One region of the Mesorhizobium sp. MC2-1-1 genome, then DNA from elsewhere that is predicted to be linked to it. Evidence: predicted binding sites of a transcription regulator. Region 1 holds the regulator's gene; each other region holds the start of a gene.
What was found. Region 1 encodes LexA, which represses DNA repair genes until DNA is damaged. Its sites were predicted from a motif close to TGTTCNNNNTGTGTTCNG; they were not measured.

Region 1 (7,337 bases):
CGCCATGTCGCGCAACTCGCCGGACTTGTAGTTGACGTGGTTGACCAGCACCACCGCGGTGCTTTCGTCGATCAGTTCCTCGATGGTTGGCGCGTGCACGCCGGCCAGGCGCAGGACGGTGTTCTTTCCGGTCGAGGCCACGCCTTCGGCCATATAGAGATCGGTCGGAAAACTGTCGCCCTCGGCAACGATCACGGTTCGGCCCGGCCGCATCGCCATCGCCGCATGCAGCACCTTGTAGATGTTGATCGACGTGGTGTCGCAGACCACGGTCTGGCCAGGCGCCGCGCCGATCAGCCGCCCGAGCTGGTCGCCCAGTTCGACCGGCATGTCGAACCATCCATCCTTGTTCCAGGCACGAATGAGGTCATGCGCCCACTCCTCGTTAGCTGCTTTGCGCAGTTCCTCGAATGCGGCGTGTGGAGCGGCTCCCAACGAATTCCCGTCGAGATAGATCACCCCTTCCGGCAGGACGAATTGATCGCGCAAGGCACGCAGCGGATCTGCTGCGTCCATAGCCTCGATCTCGGCGAGATCAGGAATTCCCCCCATTATGCTACCGCCTACATTTCGGAATGCCCGCCGCTCACGGCTGGCCAAGAGCGGTTGTCTCACCACCGTCGGCGTCCGGGCAAGAACCTTTCGTCCTGTGTTAGCTGGTCCATGGAGGGCGAGAACCGTGAACCGGCAAATCGCCGACGTTGGCATTTTGGGTTCGTTTCGTTCACGGTGCGGCATGCGCAATCGATGTATGCGCGATCGCACCCGGCACTTCCGTGATGCCGCCACCCGCTGTTCCCATTTAAGCAAGGCTGCAAATTCGAGCGGAATCAATGCCACTGCGCTACAGGTAGCGGCCAAGGCCCCTCGGATGCAACATTGTTTCGGCGGTCCTAACAAATTCACTAAACTTTAAACGGTTGCGGAACACAACTGGAACAGATAGTGTTTGTTCTGGGTTTGTTTTTCTGATTCTGGTTTCAGAACCCGTGGGGGCCGCCGATGCTGACGCGCAAACAACATGAACTCCTGATGTTCATCCATGAACGCCTGAAGGAGAGCGGGATTCCTCCATCCTTCGACGAGATGAAGGAGGCGCTCGACCTCGCCTCGAAGTCCGGCATCCACCGTCTGATCACGGCGCTGGAAGAGCGCGGTTTCATTCGCCGGCTGCCGAACCGGGCGCGCGCATTGGAGGTCTTGCGGCTTCCCGACTCGATCGCGCCTGGCTTGAATGCCGCTAAGAAGTTTTCGCCTAGCGTCATCCAGGGGGGCCAGGGCAATCTCGGTCGACAGGTCAAGCCGGCGACGCCGTCGCGCACGCCGACGCCCAGCAATGACGATGAATCCACTTCGGCCGTTTCCATCCCGGTTATGGGCCGCATCGCCGCCGGTGTGCCGATCGACGCCATCCAGCACCAGACGCATTCGATCACTGTGCCCCCGGACATGATCACCGGCGGCGAGCATTATGCGCTGGAGGTCAAGGGCGACTCGATGATCGAGGCCGGCATCTTCGACGGCGACACCGTTATCATCCGCAACGCCAACACGGCAAGCCCGGGCGAGATCGTGGTGGCGCTGGTCGACGACGAGGAAGCGACGCTCAAGCGCTTCCGCCGCAAGGGCGCCTCGATCGCGCTCGAGGCGGCCAACCCGGCCTATGAGACCCGGATATTCGGACCGGATCGGGTAAAGGTTCAGGGCAAGCTGGTCGGGCTGATCCGGCGTTACTGAGTGGGCGCCGGTTTGATGTTCGCTTTTTCCTGTCGCTTGTACGGAGGCAGCCCCCTCGCCTCGCGCGCGTATTTCCGCTGCTCGTGCCATGGCCGATACGGTTCTTGGACCGCGTAGCTGATGGCCGGCCGCGCGGTTGCCGATTGCGGATCGAAGAAGATGGCGGCGCTGCCGCCGCGCGCCAGTTGCCGTTTGGTGACGACGAGCACGCGCGGATCGCGGCATGGGTTGTAGGCCGTGGCGTCGTTGATGACGATGAGGTCCGCGAACCCGCAGGCCGACCGGGCGTTGTCTCGGGTCTCGGCGAGCGCCACGATCGCGCCGGAAGGATACCGGCCGATGCAGAGATCGCCGATACAGTAGAAGGGCGAGCCCGCCGGCAGGTCGACGGGGTCGGCGATGTCGAGCGCCCCGTTGGCGAATGTCTCCGGCGGCACGATTTGCTCGGCTTTCAGCGCCCGTTTCCAATTGTCGGTGGTGAACTCATTGGAGCGTTCGCGGTTGATGGCAAGCTCTCCGCCGCCGATCGGCATTGCCACCAGATGGGCATCCTCTGAAATGAGCACATCAGGCGTTCGGACATGCGGGATGGCCAGCAGCGCGGCGAGCGCGAACGGAACGGCGGCTAGCCTCAGCCAGGTGGTGGCCATGGTTGCGATGACGAGCGCGATGGTTGCTAGCAGCACGGACTGGATCGAGATAAGCCCGACGGCATCGACCGGCGAGCGCTCGGAAATCCATGCCGAGATGGCTATCATCGCGGTGAGCCCCTTGCCCATCACATAGAGAAAAGGACCGTCAAAGCCGAAGGGCATGGCCAGTGCGCTAAGCACGGCGAACGGCATGACGATCAGAGAGACGATCGGCATGACCGCCAGATTGGCCAGCAAGCTGAGCGGCGACACACGCTGGAAGTGCCAGATTGCGAACAGCAATGTCGCGCTGCCCGCGACAAGCGAGGTAATCGCGGCTCCACCCACTCCAACCGCCAGTTTTCGAGAGACGAAGCCGACAAACGAGCGCCTTGCCGGCGGCGTGGTCGTTTTGCCGGCGCGGTAGTCGGCAAAGCCGGCATAGGCGCCGACGAGCGCAGCAGTGGCGGCGAAAGACATCTGGAAGCTCGGGCCGACCACTTCATGCGGCGAGACGAGGATGACGGCGATGGCCGAGATCGCCAGGTTTCGCATCGTCAGCGCCGCGCGGTCGAAGAGCACGGCGACAAGCATGACCGCCAGCATGATGAAGCTTCGCTCGGCCGCCACCACGATACCGGAGATCACGAGGTAGCAGGCGATCGAGAGCAGCGCGATTGCAGCGGCATATTTCTTCACCGGCCGGCGCGACGAGAAATCGGGAAACAGCGCGAAGGCACCTCGCAACAGCACCATGATCGTGCCGGCGACCAGCGCCATGTGGAGACCGGAGATCGAGATGATGTGATAGATGCCGGTCCGCCGCATCGACTCGTTGATCGCCTCCGGAATCCCGGCGCGCACGCCGACTATCAGCGCCGCCGCGATCTCGCCTTCGGACCCGCCGATGGCGCTCCTTATGTGATCGGCTATGCCTTCGCGCGCGTTTTCTATGGCCGATGCAACGCGCGCGCCGAAGGGTGCCTCCGTCGATGCGGCCGGCGTCGGCGCAATCAGCTTTGGATCGCCCAGGAAAAAGCCGCTTGCGCCAATGCCGCTAAAATAGCTGTCGAAGGAATAGTCATAGCTTTCGGGCCGAACCGGGCCTGTTGGCGGCAGCAGCTTCACATAGCCGGTCAGTATCGACCCTGCCGTCATGTCGGGCGGAATCCTGCGCGCCGAGAGCCTGACGCGATCCGGTGCGTAGCGCAGCTTCGGATGCTCCGTGGAAATCAGATCGATGGTCAGCCGGACACGGCCGTTGGCCAATGTCTCGGCGACGATGAGGCGGCCGGTCAGCCGCGTCTGGATTTCTGACCCCAGCATCGGGGTTGCCATTCGCCAGGTTTCCACCTTGGCGGCCAGAAAGCCCAGGGCGCAGAAAAGCGCTGCCATGAAGGTCAGGTGCGTTCTCTGCCAGGAGCGCGAGACCGTCGCGCATACGGCCATCAGAGCCACCGCCGCCATCGGCCTGTAGAGGTCCGGCTCAGTGCTCAGCGAAAAGTAATAGATCACGCCGGCGGCAAGGAAGACCGGCACCAGCAGGAAGGCAACGCCACGATCGAGCTCGGTCGCGGCGGCGTCGACGATGCTTTGGCGCATCGCGGAGAACGACGCCCGGCCAAGTTGTCTGCGGAGTCCTCCGAGTGCCTCGGCCGAAGGCGAAACTGGCCGCCACGCACCGTCGCCGGACGACGGAAGCTCCGCCGGCGGATGGGGTTCCGGAACCGGCAACGGCGCCGCTTCGGCCGATATGGCGCGAGCGAACATCAGGCGCTCGCTGACGCCTGCTGTCGTTTCCCCGCCCTCTTCCGCGCCCCGGCCACGTCCAGCCATCGGGTCTGCCCCTTGCGCCCCAGACGCCCTATGCTACATGAACGCCGGTCGCGTGGAAGTCAGCGCGAAACATGCATTTCTTCAGTGCTTCTTCGAGAGTTCCATGTCCGACAAGGTCGTCACCCGTTTTGCCCCCTCGCCCACAGGCTACCTGCATATCGGCGGGGCCCGCACCGCGCTGTTCAATTGGCTCTACGCCAGGCACACAGGCGGCCAAATGCTGCTGCGCATCGAAGACACCGACCGCGAACGCTCCACGGAGGCGGCCACGGCGGCCATTCTCGACGGACTGACCTGGCTCGGCCTCTCCTGGGACGGCGAGGCCGTTTCGCAGTTCCAGCGCGCGCCGCGCCATCGGGAGGTGGCTGAGGAGCTCGTGCGAATGGGCAAGGCCTATTACGCCTATGAGACGCCGGCAGAGCTCGAGGCGATGCGCGAGGCGGCTCGCGCCAAGGGCCTGCCGCCTCGCTACAACGGCCAGTGGCGCGACCGCGATGCGTCCGAGGCGCCTGCAGGCGTCAAGGGCGCCATCCGCATCAAGGCGCCGACCGAGGGCGTGACGGTCGTGCATGATCGCGTGCAGGGCGAGGTTCGCTTCCCGAACAAGGATCTCGACGACTTTATCATCCTTCGTTCCGACGGCGTCCCGACCTACATGCATGCCGTCGTCGTCGACGACCATGACATGGGCGTCACCCATATCATCCGCGGCGACGATCACCTGACCAACGCCGCGCGCCAGACGGTGATCTACAATGCCATGGGCTGGTCGGTGCCGTCGATGTCGCACATCCCGCTGATCCACGGCGCCGACGGCGCCAAGCTGTCGAAGCGGCACGGCGCGCTGGGCGTCGAGGCCTATCGCGCCATGGGTTATCTGCCGGAAGCTCTGCTCAACTATCTGGCCAGGCTCGGCTGGAGCCATGGCGACGACGAGGTGATGTCGATCAAGGACATGATCGCCTGGTTCGACATCGGCGACGTCAACAAGGGCGCGGCCCGCTTCGACTTCGCCAAGCTCGAGGCGCTGAACGGCGTCCATATGCGCAAGATGGACGATCATGCGTTGTTCGACATCTTCGTCGCCACCTTGCCCTATCTCGAAGGCGGGCCCGCGTTTGCGGCAAAGCTCGACGACAAGCGCAAGGCGCAACTGCTTGCCGCCATGCCCGGTCTCAAGGAGCGGGCAAAGACTTTGGTAGAGTTGGTCGATGGCGCGGCTTTCCTGTTCGCCGAGCGACCGTTACCGCTGGACGAGAAGGCGGCGAGCTTGCTCAATGCCGAGGCGCGCGCGATTTTGCGCGGCGCGCATGGCGCATTGTCTTCTGTCCAGGGCGAATGGAGCGCCGCCTCGGCAGAGGCTTCGATCCGTGCGTTCGCGCAGGCCGGTGGGTATAAGCTCGGCGCCGTGGCACAGCCGCTCCGGGCGGCCCTGACCGGCCGTAGCACCTCCCCCGGCGTGTTCGACGTGCTTGCCGTGCTGGGCCGCCAGGAAAGCCTGGCCCGCATAGAAGATCAAATCGATTAGGAGCGGACTGGCCCAAGAAGATTGGCATTGAAAGGTGTGTTTCGCAGTGCAACATTAGGCCTTGGCCCAATCTGGCACGCACCTCCTAAAATGCGGTGGCGAGTTCGCGCATTCGGTGACTTCGACGTGTCGTTTGCAGGAATTTGCCTTGCCGGCATGAGGAAACAAAAAGGAGTTTGCAATGAGCGAAGCGGCGACAAAACTGGAGTTGGCCGGCAAAACGAGCCAGCCGACCGCGAAGCTTGAGCTTGCCGGCAAGACGCACGAATTCAAGGTGCGAAGCGGCTCGGTCGGACCTGACGTCATCGACATCGGCTCGCTCTACAGCACCACCGGCGCCTTCACTTACGATCCGGGCTTCACCTCGACCGCGAGCTGCGAATCGGCGATCACCTTCATCGACGGCGATGCCGGCATTCTCTTGCATCGCGGCTACCCTATCGACCAGCTCGCGGAGCATGGCGACTTCCTCGAGGTCTGCTACCTGCTGCTCTACGGCGAACTGCCGACCAAGGCGCAGAAGGACGACTTCGACTATCGCGTGACGCGCCACACGATGGTGCATGAGCAGATGTCGCGTTTCTTCACCGGCTTCCGCCGCGACGCGCATCCGATGGCCGTCATGTGCGGCGTGGTCGGCGCGCTGTCGGCCTTCTATCACGACTCGACCGACATCTCGGATCCGTACCAGCGCATGGTTGCCTCGATGCGGCTCATCGCCAAGATGCCGACGATCGCGGCGATGGCCTACAAGTACCATATCGGCCAGCCCTTCATTTACCCGAAGAACGATCTCGGTTTCGCGGCAAACTTCCTGCACATGTGCTTCGCTGTGCCCTGCGAGGAATACAAGATCAATCCGGTCCTGGCGCGCGCCATGGAACGCATCTTCATCCTGCACGCCGACCACGAGCAGAACGCCTCGACCTCGACGGTTCGCCTCGCCGGATCGTCGGGCGCCAACCCGTTCGCCTGCATCGCCGCCGGCATCGCCTGCCTCTGGGGCCCCGCGCATGGCGGCGCCAACGAAGCCGCGCTCAACATGCTGGGCGAAATCGGCCATGTCGACCACATTCCGGAATTCATCGCCCGCGCCAAGGACAAGAACGATCCGTTCCGCCTGATGGGCTTCGGGCACCGCGTCTACAAGAACTACGATCCCCGTGCCAAGATCATGCAGAAGACGGCGCATGAGGTTCTGGGCGAGCTCGGCATCAAGGACGATCCGCTGCTCGACATCGCCATGGAGCTGGAAAAGATCGCGCTGACCGACGCCTACTTCATCGAGAAGAAGCTCTATCCGAACGTCGATTTCTACTCAGGCATCACGCTGAAGGCGCTGGGCTTCCCCACCACCATGTTCACCGTGCTCTTCGCGGTCGCGCGCACTGTCGGTTGGATCGCCCAGTGGAAGGAAATGATCGAGGACCCGCACCAGAAGATCGGCCGCCCGCGCCAGCTCTACACCGGCGCCACGGAGCGCGATTACGTGCCGATCGCGAAAAGGTAGGGGATAGTGGGTAGGCAGTAGAAAGAAACCTCTACTGCCTGTTGCCTGCTGCCTTCTTGATGCACCCCATCACCACCTCTGCGGCGATCTCGCC
Region 2 (7,337 bases), 1.2 Mb from region 1:
AACCAGGTGGCGGTCGGCTTCGTCGTCCACCTGAACTACAAGAACCCCTATCTATCGCCCTTCGAGGAGTTCCAGCGCTTCAAGACGCATCCGGCCATCGCCGGCACCTTCGAAGGGGCCAAGCGTATCGGCTATGGCGCGCGCGCCATTACCGAGGGCGGCTGGCAGTCCGTGCCGAAGCTGTCGTTCCCGGGCGGAGTGCTGATGGGTTGCGCTGCCGGCTTCGTCAACGTGCCGCGCATCAAGGGTTCGCACAATGCGGTTCTTTCCGGCATGCTGGCGGCCGAGCATGTGGCCGAGGCGATCGCCGGCGGTCGCGCCAATGACGAGCTTGCCGCCTATGAGGAGGCCTGGCGCGGCAGCGACATCGGCAAGGACCTCAAGAAGGTGCGCAACGTCAAGCCGCTTTGGTCACGCTTCGGCACCATCGTCGGCGTCGGCATCGGCGGGCTGGATATGTGGCTGAACTCGCTGTTCGGCTTCTCGCCCTTCGGCACGCTGAAGCACGGCAAGGCCGACTATGCGGCGCTCGAGCCGGCGGCCAAGCATCACAAGATCGCCTATCCGAAGCCGGATGGCGTCCTGACCTTCGACCGGCTCTCCTCGGTGTTCCTGTCGAACACCAACCATGAGGAAAACGAGCCGGTGCACCTGATCGTCGGCGACATGGCCCTGCAGCAGCGGTCCGAGCACGACGTCTTCGCCGGCCCCTCGACCCGCTACTGCCCGGCGGGCGTCTATGAATGGGTGGATAAGGACGGCAACGCCGCCGCCGATCCCTCGGCCAAGGACGTCCGCTTCGTCATCAACGCGCAGAACTGCGTCCACTGCAAGACCTGCGACATCAAGGATCCGAACCAGAACATCAATTGGGTGCCGCCACAAGGCGGCGAAGGCCCGGTTTATCAGGGCATGTGAGCGGCCGGGTCATTTCGACCGCTAGCTTGGGAACCGCCAAGCCCGTTGAAGCCGCGCGCCGAGTATGGTCTCTTCGCCGCGCAAGGAGACGGACATGCGGCGGATCGGCCTGGCAACAATAGCAGCTGCCTGCGTGCTTTCGTGCGGGGCCGCTTCCGCCGATATCAGGGTGACCGTTCATGCGCGCACCTATGACGTCTCCGGCAGGACCGGCGCGGAACTGGTCGAAGCGATGAACCGCCAAGGTCCCAAGCACGGCTTCATGACCCGCGCCATAGCCGACACCAGCTACGTCGTGAATTGGGACCTGGACGTTGACCGCGTCGACGGCGTCTGTCGATTGCGGGGCGCCGACGGGACGATGGAACTCAAATACACTTTTCCTCGCCTTGTTTCGCCGCCGACACCTAAGCTCGAGCGGCGCTGGCGGCGCTTCCTCGCCGGCGTCCACGCCCACGAGCACCACCACGGACGCATCGCCAAGGCCATGATGCGCGCCACCGATAAGTCCATTGCCGGCCTTGAAATGGCCGACAACTGGTTCTGCACCGCCACCCGTCGCGAGGCCAGGCGCCGGATCGACGACGTCTACGCGAAATATGAGGCGAGACAGAACGCCTTCGACGCGCGCGAGCACCGCGACGGCGGGCATGTCGATCGGCTGGTCCATGCGCTGATCAAGAACTAAGCCGGGACGCGGCTATTTCGCCGGAGCGCGGTGGCCGACACTGCGTGCGTTGGGGTGCCTATCCGCGCCGCATGCCGAGCGCCTCGTTCGCCGCCAGCGCCGACTGATGCTCGTGCTGGGGCGCGTTGCTGTCAGGCGGCAGCGTGAATTCGACCAGCACCGGCAGATGGTCGGAGCCGGTATCCTCCAGGCGGGTGGACGACAGGATCGTCACCCCGCCCTTGCTGAACACCTGGTCGATCGGCAGGCCCGCATAGCGGCGCAGGACGTCGGGCAAGGTCCGGTGAATCCAGGTCGGGCCGGCCGACGGCATCAACGTCATGCCGCTGAGCCGAGCCACCCGCTGCACCGCCGCGCTCCATGGCACCGCGTTGCAGTCACCTGCCATGATCGCGGTTTCGCCGAGGGCGGCCAGCGGCTCCGCCAGTTCGCCGATCTGCCAGTACTGCTCCTTCGGCCACGGCCAGCTCAGATGGATCGCGGCGACGTCGACAGGAACACCGTTGAAGTCTAGCGTGGCGGTCGCCATCGCCCCGCGCGGCTCGCAACGCGGCGCGGTGCCGGCCGCGAAAGGACGGCGCGAGAGCAGCGCCACGCCGAATATGCCGTTGGGATAGTCGCAAAGGATGCGGTAGGGGTAGGCGCTCGCAATATAGCCGAGCTCTTTCGCCCACATGCCGGACACTTCATCGAGTGTGATCACGTCCGGATTGGTGCGGCCGATCAGCGACAGCACCTTCTTCGGCGTCGGGTTGTTGAAGCGCAGGTTCATCTGCAGCAGGCTGTAGACAATCCGGTCGGTTGGCTTTGCGACCGCCTGCTGCTCAGACAATCTGGGCAGCGCGCTTGTCGTCGTGGCGAAGCAGGCGATGGCGAAGACCAGTGCCGCGACCGCCTGCGCCCGGTAGGAACCGGCAAGCAGTGCCAGCGCGAGCAAGGCCGTCAGCAGGCTCAGATGCATGCGGAAATGCGAGAAGGAATCGAAGGCCGGGTTTAGCGCGCCGAAGAACCCGGCCAGCAGCGCGACCGAGCATGCCGTCATCGCCAGGAATGTCAGCTGAGCCATCATGCTCAAGCGCGCACCGCCCGTTGTCATTTATTCCGACTGCTCCAGGCTTTCATGCGGACCGCTTATCGGCCGAATTGCGGCCCAAGCAAGACGACCGATTGCCTCGTCAATGGCTGGCCGGCACGCGCCTACTGGAACGCAGTCTCGGAAAAGCTCCTGAGCTTGCGCGAATGCAGCCGCTCCATCGGCATCTCGGCCAGCTTCTCCATCGCCCTGATGCCAATGGTGAGATGCTGCGCGACTTGCCGCTTGTAGAACTCGGTCGCCATGCCCGGCAGCTTCAGTTCGCCATGCAGCGGCTTGTCGGAGACGCACAGCAGCGTTCCGTAGGGTACGCGGAAACGGAAGCCATTGGCGGCGATGGTGGCCGATTCCATATCGAGCGCGATGGCGCGCGACTGCGACAGGCGCTGCACCGGTCCGCGCTGGTCTCGCAGTTCCCAGTTGCGGTTGTCGATCGTGGCGACGGTGCCGGTGCGCATGATGCGCTTGAGGTCGTAGCCGGAAAGGCCGGTGACTTCGGCGACCGCCTCCTGCAGCGCCACCTGAATTTCGGCCAGCGGCGGGATCGGGACCCAGACCGGCAGATCGTCGTCCAGCACATGGTCTTCGCGCACATAGGCATGCGCCAGAACATAGTCGCCAAGCGCCTGGGTGTTACGCAGGCCCGCGCAATGGCCGAGCATCACCCAGGCATGCGGCCGGAGCACAGCGATATGGTCGGTAATGGTCTTGGCGTTGGAAGGGCCGACGCCGATATTGACCATGGTGATGCCGCCATGGCCGGGCTTCTTCAGGTGATAGGCCGGCATTTGCGGCAAGCGCTGCGGCGGCGTGCCTTCGCTCGGCGCGTTTGCCCCGGCTTTGGTGACGACATTGCCGGGCTCGACGAATTCGCTGTAGCCGCCACCGCCCTTGTCCATCAGGTCGCGGGCCCGCGCCACGAACTCGTCGATGTAGAACTGATAGTTGGTGAACAGCACGAAATTCTGGAAATGCTGCGGGCTGGTCGCCGTGTAATGCGTCATACGGTGCAGCGAATAGTCGATGCGCTGCGCGGTAAACGGTGCCAGCGGCCTTGGCTCGCCCAGCGCCACCTCGAAAGTGCCGTTCGCGATCTGGTCGTCGGTGCCGTCGAGGTCCGGCACATCGAACAGGTCGCGGATCGGCCGCCTGATACGCTCCGCGGCCGATCCGTCGACATAGGTGCCTTCAAGGAAGGCGAAATGCAGCGGGATCGGGGTCGTCGATTCCGATACCGTCACCGTCACGCCGTGGTTGCGCATGATGAGGCGAAGCTGCTCGATCAGATAGCTCTCGAACAGTTGCGGCTGGGTGACGGTGGTGGCGAAATGTCCGGGCGTCGGCATATGGCCATAGGCCTGGCGCGAGTCGACCTGGCTGAACGAGGTCGTGGTGACGCCGATCTGCGGATAAAACGCTCGGTAGCGCTTGCTCTCGTCGGCGCCGGCGGCAAGTGCCGCGAAGGAATCGCGCAGGAATTTGGTGTTGCGGTCGTAGAGCGCCTGCAGCGCCGCTACGGCCTTCTTGGCGTCATGGAAGCTCTGCGCGCCGAAGGGCTCCGGCATGACGACCGATTCGATGGCTTGGGGATAGATTCGCTTTTCCATGGCTCAATATAGAGACTCAGGAGAGCGCTTGGGAGGGGGAGGCAGGCTCGAAGCGAGCGCGCGCCGTCGTTTTTCCGGCGCCGTGTTATCCGCGCTGCAGGCTGATCAGCAGCACGAAGCCGACGCTGGTGTTCCTTTGCGGCGGCGCCTCGATCCTGTGGCCCGTATCGGCGCGCATCATCGGCATGGCCAGCACCGGGACGGCGAGGAGCGTCAGGATGAGCATCGCCCGCGGCAGCAGTCTAACGATCTTCGTTGCGTTATCGGCGATGCGGCTCATTGTGGTGCCCCGTTGTAAGTCTGTTCGATTCTCAAGTTTGTCGTTTCGGCGCCTGAATTGGTTCACGAAGCCGGAAACGTGGCCACCGGCCGCTCCCACGAGCGGGTGGGATGGCCGGCCTCCGCCACCAGGATGGCGAAGAGCATGCCGAACAGGCTCATCAGCAGGCAGACGATGGTGAAGCGGCGGGCAAGCATTTCTTTCTCCTTCAATGCGGGAGAAAATGCCGGAATGCCTCTGAACCGGTCCTGAGACCGGTATTCATCCGCGGTTCAAAATGATTGACGAGGTCTTGAACAGGCGACAAGGGCCGGGCTGCGGAGCGCTGAGGCTCCAAACGAAGACGGGGCCGCGCGGGCCCCGTTTTTCATTTGATCGTCTGGGAGATCAGAGCTTATGCCAGGTCTGGCTCTTGCAGATCAGGCCGCCGAACACGCAGCCGCTCATCTTGAGCGAGGTGCCGGAAATCGTCGCTTTGCCGGAATAGGTCTTGTCGGTTTCCGGGTCGGTTATGGTGCCAGTGTATTTGTTGTCGCCGGCCGCCTTGAAGGAGCCGATGGTCTTGCCTGCATACTTGCCGGACTTCAGCGTGATCGAGAACGAACCGCTGCCGGCGATCGCCGCCGTCGAGCCGGCCTGCGTCTTCCAATCGCCCTCGATCGGGTCGGCCCACGCGGCGCCCGCCATGATCATGGTGGCCGCCAGGGCCAGACTCGTCACTCGAAACATCTTGTCCTCCTCCCAGTCGGGTTGCTGCGGGCTCCGGTCCGCCACTCGCCCTTTACGCAAAGGTAAAGCTAATCCAGCTCCCACCGAAAAAAAAGCGGTGCCGCCACGGAAGGTTGCAAGGATTTTAGCGCTCGCGATTGCCCGGAATAAACGAAACACGAAAAGCGCTTCGGTTTCCGTGGTTAGCGAAGTCTTGATTCCGCTCCAGGCAATTCTCATCGAATTTTACGCAAAACCGCGCAAATGCTGGATTCCCATGCTTAACGGTTTTTCGCGTTTACCTCTTGTTTTAGCTTTGTTTTCCTCAAATTAAGCAAGCCATTTAACGACGGATTCAAGGCCAGCCGTCATCCTCGGAAGCATCGAAAGAGCGGCCCGCCCAAGGGAAAAGGAGGCAGCTCTCGGGAGCCAGACAGGGGATTTGAAATGGCACGTTTTGAAATGCTTGAAGACGGCTTCGGCGCCATGGGGGCAACCGCCCAGGCCGACATTCTTTTCGAACTGGGCATGATGTATGCGACGGGCCGCGATTGCGAGACCGACGTCGTTGCCGCCCACAAATGGTTCAACATCGCCGCGATCAAAGGGTCGGTCCGCGCCGCGGAGCTGCGCTCGGAACTCTCGGCCACGATGTCGAAGGTCGACATCGCCAAGGCGCTGCGCGAAGCGCGCGAATGGATGACGATGCACTGATCCTGAGGGATCGGTCCGAAGGGTTCAGGGGACAAGGCCGCGACAAGACGGCCGTTGGACAAGACCAAGAACGCGGCAGGCCAACAAGCCAGAGCCGCGCGCCAGATACAGGGAAGCGAGCGGGTTTCGGGCGCGGGGGCCTCTGGAGAGCTCGACTGCAAAAGCCGCGACCGACCGAAACAAGGTCGGCGCGGCTTCTTGCTTTACGTTTGGTAATCGGCCGTGTGGCCCAAGAAATCCCCGCCTGAATGAACCAAAACCCTCCGACTTGTCCTCTCGACAGTTCCAGCGAAGGGTGAAATTGTCCCGGCTCTCTGGAACAAGCGCGGCCAGGTCGCCGCGCGCAAGTGGAGGAGTACTTATAGTCATGAAAAAATTAGGTATTTTGAGCGCGGCCGCATTTGGCCTGACGATGAGCGCCACGGTTGCCTTCGCCGACGACATCACCATTTCGGTGGTCGGTCCGATGACCGGTCAACTCGCCACCATCGGTGACCAATTCAAACAGGGCGCGCAGGCCGCCGCCGATGCCATCAACGCGGCCGGCGGAATCAACGGCTCTAAGATCAAGCTCGACATCGAGGACGACCAGTGCGACCCGAAGCAGGCGGTCTCCGTGGCCAACCGCATCGTTGCCAATGGCGTCAAGTTCGTCGACGGCCATGCCTGCTCGGGCTCGAGCATTCCCGCGTCGGCCGTCTATGCCGAAGCCGGCACGCTGATGATGAGCCCGGCCTCGTCGAATCCGGTGCTGACCGACGCCGCCGCCAAGGCCGGCTGGCCGACGATCATGCGCCTCTACACGCGTGACGACGCGCAGGGCGCCTTCATCGGTCCGTGGATCGCCAAGAAGTATGCCGGCAAGAACATCGTCATCCTGCACGACAAGAGCGCTTACGGCCAAGGCGTTGCCGACGCCGTCAAGGCGACCATGAATGCCGGCGGCCTCAAGGAGGTCGACTATGAAGGCATCAATGCCGGCGAGAAGGACTACTCGGCCCTCGTCACCAAGCTGAAGGAACTCAAGGCCGACGTCGTGTATTTTGGCGGCTATCACCCCGAGGCCGGCCTGATCCTGCGTCAGGCGGCAGAACAGAACGTCAAGTTCCAGCTGATCATGCCGGACTCGATCGCCTCTCCGGAATTCTGGCAGGTCGCCGGCCCGGCTGGTGAAGGCACCCTGTTCGTGTTCCCGTCCGATCCTCAGGCCAAGCCCGAGGCGAAGGACGCGGTCGCCAAGATCAAGGCCGGCGGCTTCACGCCTGAAGGCTTCACGCTCTTCTCCTATGCCGTGATCCAGGCTGTCGCCGAAGGCGTCAAGCGCGCCGG
Region 3 (7,337 bases), 2.8 Mb from region 1:
TATGACGCGCTCTACGGCACCGACGCCATTCCCGAGACGGGAGGCGCCGAGAAGGGCAAGGGGTTCAATCCGGTTCGCGGCGCCAGGGTGATTGCCTGGGCGAAGGATTTCCTCGACCAGTCCGTGCCGCTGACATCAGGCAAATGGGCCGGCGTCAACGGCCTCTCGGTCGAGAACGGCGCGCTGAAGGCCGGCGAGGGCGCCGGCGCCACCACGCTTGCCGACCCGAAACAGTTCGCCGGCTATCGCGGCGATGCCGCCAATCCCGAAGCCGTGCTTCTGGTCAGGAACGGCCTGCATATCGAGATCGTGATCGACCGCGCCAACCAGATCGGCAGGACCGACCCGGCCGGCATTGCCGACGTCATCCTTGAATCGGCTTTGACCACCATCCAGGACTGCGAGGATTCGGTGGCCGCGGTCGATGCCGAGGACAAGGTCGTCGTCTACCGCAACTGGCTGGGTCTCATGAAGGGTGACCTGGCGGAAGAGATCACCAAGGGCGGCAAGACCTTTACCCGCAAGCTCAACCCCGATCGCCGCTACACGGCGCCCAATGGCGGCCAGCTGCTTTTGCCGGGACGCTCGCTGATGCTGGTGCGCAATGTCGGCCACCTGATGACCAATCCGGCGATCACCGACCGCGACGGCCATGAGGTGCCGGAAGGCATCATGGATGCGGCGCTCACCGCGCTGATCGCGCTGCACGATGTCGGCGAGAACGGCCGCCGCGCCAATTCCCGCGCCGGCTCGATGTATGTGGTGAAGCCGAAGATGCACGGGCCGGAGGAAGTCGCCTTCGCCGTGGAGATCTTCGACCGCGTCGAGGCGCTGCTCGGCATGGCGAAAAACACCATCAAGATGGGCATCATGGACGAGGAGCGGCGCACCACCGTCAACCTCAAGGAAGCGATCCGCGCCGCCAGGGAGCGCGTGGTGTTCATCAACACCGGCTTCCTCGACCGCACCGGCGACGAGATCCACACCTCGATGGAAGCCGGCCCGATGATCCGCAAGGGCGACATGAAGCAGGCCGCCTGGATCTCGGCCTACGAGGCGTGGAACGTCGATACCGGGCTCGAATGCGGGCTGGCCGGCCACGCCCAGATCGGCAAGGGCATGTGGGCGATGCCGGACCTGATGGCGGCAATGCTGGTTGAGAAGATCGCGCATCCCAAGGCTGGCGCCAACACCGCCTGGGTGCCGTCGCCGACGGCCGCCACGCTGCATGTCACGCATTATCACAAGGTCGACGTGCATGCCGTGCAGGCGGCGCTGAAGAGCCGGCCGAAGGCCAAGCTCGACGACATCCTGTCGGTCCCGGTCGCGGTGCGGCCGAACTGGAGCGCGGCCGACATCCAGGCCGAGCTCGACAACAACGCGCAAGGCATCCTGGGTTATGTGGTGCGCTGGATCGACCAGGGCGTCGGCTGCTCCAAGGTGCCGGACATCCACGACGTCGGCCTGATGGAGGACCGCGCCACTTTGCGCATCTCCTCGCAGCACATCGCCAACTGGCTGCGCCACGAGGTCTGCACGCCCGATCAGGTGATGGAAACCATGAAGCGGATGGCGGCGGTGGTCGACCGCCAGAACGAAGGCGATCCGCTCTACCGGCCGATGGCGCCGGACTTCGACGCGTCCATCGCCTTCCAGGCCGCCTGCGACCTGGTGTTCAAGGGCCGTGTCCAGCCCAACGGCTATACCGAACCCGTGCTGCATGCGCGCCGGCTGGAACTGAAGGCGAGGGACCGGGCGGGATAGAGGCGGTTCCCGCTCCCCGAGTTGCTGTCTAGGCCGCCTGCGCCATCCGCTCCGCGCTCATCCGATAGGAGATCGCCTCGGCGAGATGGATGCGGCCGACGGTCTCGCTGGCGTCGAGGTCGGCCAGCGTGCGCGCCACTTTCAGCACGCGATGATAGGCCCGCGCCGAGAAGGCAAGCTTCTCGCTGGCATCCTTGAGCAATGTCAGCCCGGCGGCGTCGGGCCTGGCGATCTCCTCGATGATCGAAGGCGGACAATGCGCGTTGGTGGTGGCGGCGGCACCCAACCTTTCCAGCCGCTCGCGCTGGATAGTGCGCGCCCGCGCCACGCGCTGCGCCACCGCCGAACTGGTCTCCGCCTTGTCCGGCCGGATGAGGTCGCTCGCCGAAACCGCCGGCACCTCGATCCGAAGGTCGATGCGGTCGAGCAGCGGGCCGGAGATGCGCGCCTGGTATTCGGTGCGGCAGCGATCGCCGCGCAGGCAGCGAAAGCCCGGCTCGCCCGACATGCCGCAGCGGCACGGATTCATCGCCGCCACCAGCTGGATGCGCGCCGGATAGGTGACGCGGTGGTTGGCGCGCGCGATCATGCAGTCGCCGGTTTCCAGCGGTTGGCGCAGCGCATCCAGCGTCTGCGGCGTGAACTCCGGCAGCTCGTCGAGGAACAGCACGCCATGATGGGCGAGCGACACCTCGCCCGGACGAGCGCGCAGCCCGCCGCCCACCATCGCCGCCATCGAGGCCGAGTGATGCGGGGCGCGGAACGGCCGCCGGTCCGTCAGCTTGCCTTCGCCGAGCTCGCCGGCAACGGAGGCGATCATCGACACTTCCAGCAGTTCCTTGGGCGCCAGTGGCGGCAGGATCGACGGCAGGCGCTGTGCCAGCATCGATTTGCCCGAACCCGGAGGTCCGACCATCAGCAGGTTGTGCCCGCCGGCCGCCGCCACCTCCAGCGCCCGCTTGGCGCTTTCCTGGCCCTTGATGTCGGCGAGGTCCGGCAGGTCTCGCGCCGCGAGCTGGATGCCGGCCTCGGGCCGCGACAGCACCTGCGTGCCGCGGAAATGGTTGGCGACGGCGATCAGGCTGCGCGGCGCGAGAATGTCGAAATCCTTGCCGGCCCAGGCTGCCTCCGGTCCGCAGGCGAAGGGGCAGATCAGGCCCTTGCCTTCGGCATTGGCGCCGATCGCCGCCGGCAGCGCGCCGGCCACCGCCGCGATGGTGCCGTCGAGCGACAGTTCACCGAGCACGACATAGCCATTGAGCATGTCGCCCGGAATGGCACCGAGGGCCGCCATCAGGCCGAGCGCGATCGGCAGGTCGTAATGGCTGCCTTCCTTGGGAAGATCGGCCGGCGCGAGGTTCACCGTCACCTTCTTCGATGGCATCGACAGGCCCGATGCATGCAGCGCCGCCTGTACCCGCTCGCGGCTCTCGGCCACCGCCTTGTCCGGCAGCCCGACGATCTGCATGCCGACCTTGCCCGGTGCTACCATCACCTGGACATCGACCGGCACGGCCTCGATGCCCTGGAAAGCGACGGTGCGAACCCGCGCCACCATCTGTCTCAAGCCCCCCGTATACCGGCCAGCTCGCGGTCTTGCGATCGGGCCGCGAGCGAGATCGGTCCACACAACCATAGATTCCTGGCCGAGGCAAGAACATTACAGGAACAAGCGACGCGGCCGCGAGTTCTCGAAACGTGGTCCCGACCTAACGCCGCTTTCCCTCCACGCAGTCCCAGAACAGGCTGGCGATATCGGCGCCGCCGAAACGTTTGACCTCGCGCACGCCGGTCGGCGAGGTGACGTTGATCTCGGTCATGTAGTCGCCGATCACGTCGATGCCGACAAGGATGAAGCCGCGTTCTCTCAGGGAAGGCCCGATGCGCGCGCAGATTTCGCGCTCGCGCTCCGTCAGCTCGGTTTTCTCGGCGCGGCCGCCGACATGCATGTTGGAGCGCGAATCGTGCTCGGCCGGCACGCGGTTGATCGCGCCCACCGGCTCGCCGTCGATCAGGATGATGCGCTTGTCGCCCTTGCGCACGTCCTTCAGGTAGCGCTGCACGATATAGGGCTCGCGGAACAGCTGGCCGAACATCTCGAGCAGCGAGGCGAGGTTGCGGTCGGCCTCGTGCAGATGGAAGATGCCTGCGCCGCCATTGCCGTAGAGCGGCTTGACGATGATGTCGCCGAACTCCTTGCGGAAGGCGGCGACTTCCTGGGGGTCCTTGGTGATCAGCGTCTCCGGCATCAGGTCCGGGAATTCGGTGACGAAGATCTTTTCCGGGCTGTTGCGCACCCATGCCGGGTCGTTGACCACAAGCGTCTTCGGATGGAGGCGCTCCAGAATGTGCGTGGTGGTGATGTAGTTCATGTCGAAGGGCGGGTCCTGCCGCAGCAGGATGACGTCCATCTCCGAGAGGTCGGTGCGCACCTTGTCGCCCAGCGAATAGTGGTTGCCCTTCTCGTCGCGCACCTGCATTTCCTCGATGCGCGCGAACACCTTGCCGTCGCGCATGGACAGCCGGTCGGGCGTGTAGTGGAAGAGCTTGTGGCCGCGTCGCTGCGCTTCCAGCGACAGCGCGAAGCTCGTGTCGCCCGAAATCGACACGGTGGAGACATGGTCCATCTGGACGGCGATGTTGAGCGGCATTTCGGTCTCCGGCGATCCTGGCTGCCGTCGATATACGGAACTCGATGGCGTCTGCCAATCTTGCTTGCTTGGTGCAGGAGCTCTACCGGTCGAAGACCAGGCGCGAATATCCGAGGAAGGACAGGGTCATGGCGACGATCGAGGCGATGGCGAGCGCCGCCAGCGGGGGCAGCCCTGGCAGCGCGAACAGCATGGCGCAATAGACCAGGTAATTGACGATGCTGGTGGCGATGCCGACGCCGCCATAGCGCGCGCCTTCCCGCGCGATGCCCCGGCTCGATGGCGTGAAAGTCAGATGGCGGTTGATCTGCCAGGTGACGCCTAGGGCGAAGCCGATCGACAGAACGCGCGCTAAGAGCGGGCCGAGCGGCGTGGTGGAAAGCAGCAGCCAGAGCGCCGCCGCGTCGGCGAGAAAGCCGATGCCGCCGGCAAGGGCGAAGCGGAAAAGGCGGCCCACCATGCCGCCCCTATGCCGCCCGTGGGGCCTTGCCCGGCTCGCTCTTCGGCAAGGCCTGCCCGGATGCCGGGCGCTCGGCGCGGCCGGAGGAAATCGACAGGTAGAAGATCCGCTTCTGCTCGGCCCGCCCGCGCGACACCGAATCGAGGATGAGCCCGCTCATCATGGCGAGCATCGACAGAAGCAGCATGCCGATCGACAGCACCCAGGTCGGCATGCGCGGCACCAGCCCCGTCTCGGCGAATTCGACCAGCACCGGGATCATCAGGCCGATGCTTGCCGCCAGGAAGAACAGAGCGAAGGTGCCGAAGAAGCGCAGCGGTTGCGTCTCCTTCACCAGCATGGCGAACATCCATAGAATCCTGGCGCCGTCACGGAAGGTCGACAGTTTCGACGACGAGCCCTCCGGCCGGCGGCCGTAATCGAGCGCCATCTCGCTCACCGGCAGTTTGAGCTGCGAAGCATGCACCGACATCTCCGTCTCGATCTCGAAGCCGCCGGACACGGCCGGGAAGCTCTTGACGAAGCGGCGGGAAAAGACCCGGTAACCGGAGAAGATATCGGTGAAATCGGAGCCGAACAGACCCTTGTAGAGCCGGTTGAAGATGCGGTTGCCGAGGGCGTGGCCGTTGCGGCCGGCATCGTCGGTGACGCCGCGCCTGGTGCCCACCACCATGTCGGAGCGCTCGGTCCGCAATACGTTGATCAGTTGGGGGGCATCTTCCGGCGCGTAAGTGCCGTCGCCGTCGGCCATCACATAGATGTCCGCATCGATGTCGGCGAACATGCGCCGCACCACATTGCCCTTGCCCTGGCGCGGCTCGCGCACGACGATTGCGCCGGCCGCGCGGGCTTTCAGCGCCGTGAGATCCTTGGAATTGTTGTCGTAGACATAGATCTCGGCCGAAGGCAGCGCCTCTCGGAAGCGCCGCACGACCTCACCGATCGTGAGCTCCTCGTTGTAACAAGGCAGGAGCACGGCGATGACCGGCTCGTGGCGGACTGCATGCGGCATGTCGATCTCCGGCGCCCGACACCCAGCCTCCGGCCGTCCCATGCCGGCCCCATCGAGCCGCTTTACTATTTATTGAAGCCGTTAAGGCTAGGTTTAAGCCGATCCTCTCCCTTTTAAGGCCACGGCAATGGTCACAGCCGAGAATGGCGCCGCCACCTGGAAGTCCGACCTCGCGCTGGCGCTGCTTGCGACCCTGCTCGCGCTGGCCGTCGATGCGTGTGCAGGCTTTGGCCAACTGACCAATGCGGGCGGCGACAACGACAACCTGCTGCGCCTTATCGAGGTCCGCGACCTTCTTGCCGGCCAGGGCTGGTTCGACCTGCACCAGTATCGCATGGGGCTGGAGGGCGGCTTCGTCATGCACTGGTCGAGGCTGGTCGACGCGCCGATCGCCGCCATCATCCTTGCCGCGTCTGTGCTCACCGGCAGCAGGCCGCACGCCGAGGACGTGGCGCAGGTGCTGTGGCCCGCGCTGCTGCTTTGGTCGACGCTTTTCTTCACCGGCCGCGCCGCGCGCGCCTTCGGCGGAGGCGGCGCGGTGCTGCCTGCTATCCTGATCGGCGGCGCCGGCTATTATTTCGTCGGCATCTACGATCCCGGCGCGCTCGACCACCACAACGTCCAGCTGATGCTCACCATGGCGAGCCTCGCTTTGCTGCTCGAGGCGCCCGCTCGGCGCTGGGCCGCGCTGCTGTCTGGTCTCTGCGCCGCGCTGACGCTAGCCGTCGGCATGGAAACCGTGCCTTATGTCGCCGCCATCGGCGTTTGCGTGGCGCTGCTGTTCGTCGCCGATGCGGCCGGCCAGCGCGCGGTCGCCCGGGATTTCGGCCTCGGCTTCGCAGGCGTCTCGGCGCTTGTCTTCGTCGCGACCATCCCGCCATCCGCGTGGGGCGCGGCGCAGTGCGACGCCTTCTCGGTCGTGCAATTCGCCGTCGCGGCGATCGCCGGCGTGGGGCTGGCGGCAATCGCCTCCGTCGAACCCTCCGCCGGCAGCTGGCGGCGCAGGCTGGCGTCGCTTGCTGCGCTGGGCATCATCCTTGGCATGGTCGTCGCGATGCTGTTCCCGCAATGCCTCGCCGCCCCCTACGCCAACCTCGATCCGCGCCTCAAGGAACTGTGGCTCGACCATATCGACGAGGCCCAGTCGCTGTTCACGCTGCTTGTGCACGAGCCGGCGCGCGTGGCGGCGCGTTACGCGACGCCGCTGGTCGCGATCGTCCTGATGGCGCAGCGCTTGCGCCGAGGCGGCTGGCGGCGGCAGGACATCCTGGTCGCCGCATTGCTTGCCGTCGCCTTCGTGGTCGGGGCCTGGCAGGTGCGCGGCACCACCTTCTCGATCGCCTTCGCGGTCATCCCGCTGTCGGCCTGGATCGCGAGGTGGCGGGCGCGGGCTGGAACCAACTCTTCGCTTGGCGTGGCGCTGCGCCTTGCGGCTGTCTGGCTGGTCTCG

Region 2: a site for LexA is predicted at 5,601-5,618, ahead of ACR64R_RS02855 (sel1 repeat family protein). Genes of this name have one in related genera too.
Region 3: a site for LexA is predicted at 3,418-3,435, ahead of ACR64R_RS22605 (YifB family Mg chelatase-like AAA ATPase). Genes of this name have one in related genera too.

Annotation. Positions count from the first base shown of each region.
Region 1 is NZ_CP195205.1:1,772,950-1,780,286, forward strand. It holds gene kynU (kynureninase) at 1-552, opposite strand, end outside; gene lexA (transcriptional repressor LexA) at 1,003-1,737, shown strand; gene ACR64R_RS08980 (ComEC/Rec2 family competence protein) at 1,731-3,971, opposite strand; gene gltX (glutamate--tRNA ligase) at 4,309-5,733, shown strand; gene gltA (citrate synthase) at 5,915-7,243, shown strand; gene lpxB (lipid-A-disaccharide synthase) at 7,275-7,337, opposite strand, start outside.
Region 2 is NZ_CP195205.1:610,153-617,489, forward strand. It holds gene ACR64R_RS02820 (electron transfer flavoprotein-ubiquinone oxidoreductase) at 1-918, shown strand, start outside; gene ACR64R_RS02825 (DUF922 domain-containing protein) at 1,013-1,606, shown strand; gene ACR64R_RS02830 (endonuclease/exonuclease/phosphatase family protein) at 1,665-2,675, opposite strand; gene ACR64R_RS02835 (AMP nucleosidase) at 2,804-4,264, opposite strand; gene ACR64R_RS02840 (hypothetical protein) at 4,392-4,586, opposite strand; gene ACR64R_RS02845 (hypothetical protein) at 4,649-4,783, opposite strand; gene ACR64R_RS02850 (DUF2147 domain-containing protein) at 4,974-5,315, opposite strand; gene ACR64R_RS02855 (sel1 repeat family protein) at 5,742-6,008, shown strand; gene ACR64R_RS02860 (ABC transporter substrate-binding protein) at 6,376-7,337, shown strand, end outside.
Region 3 is NZ_CP195205.1:4,550,559-4,557,895, forward strand. It holds gene ACR64R_RS22600 (malate synthase G) at 1-1,764, shown strand, start outside; gene ACR64R_RS22605 (YifB family Mg chelatase-like AAA ATPase) at 1,793-3,322, opposite strand; gene gshB (glutathione synthase) at 3,474-4,415, opposite strand; gene ACR64R_RS22615 (GtrA family protein) at 4,498-4,875, opposite strand; gene ACR64R_RS22620 (glycosyltransferase) at 4,883-5,887, opposite strand; gene ACR64R_RS22625 (GtrA family protein) at 6,015-7,337, shown strand, end outside.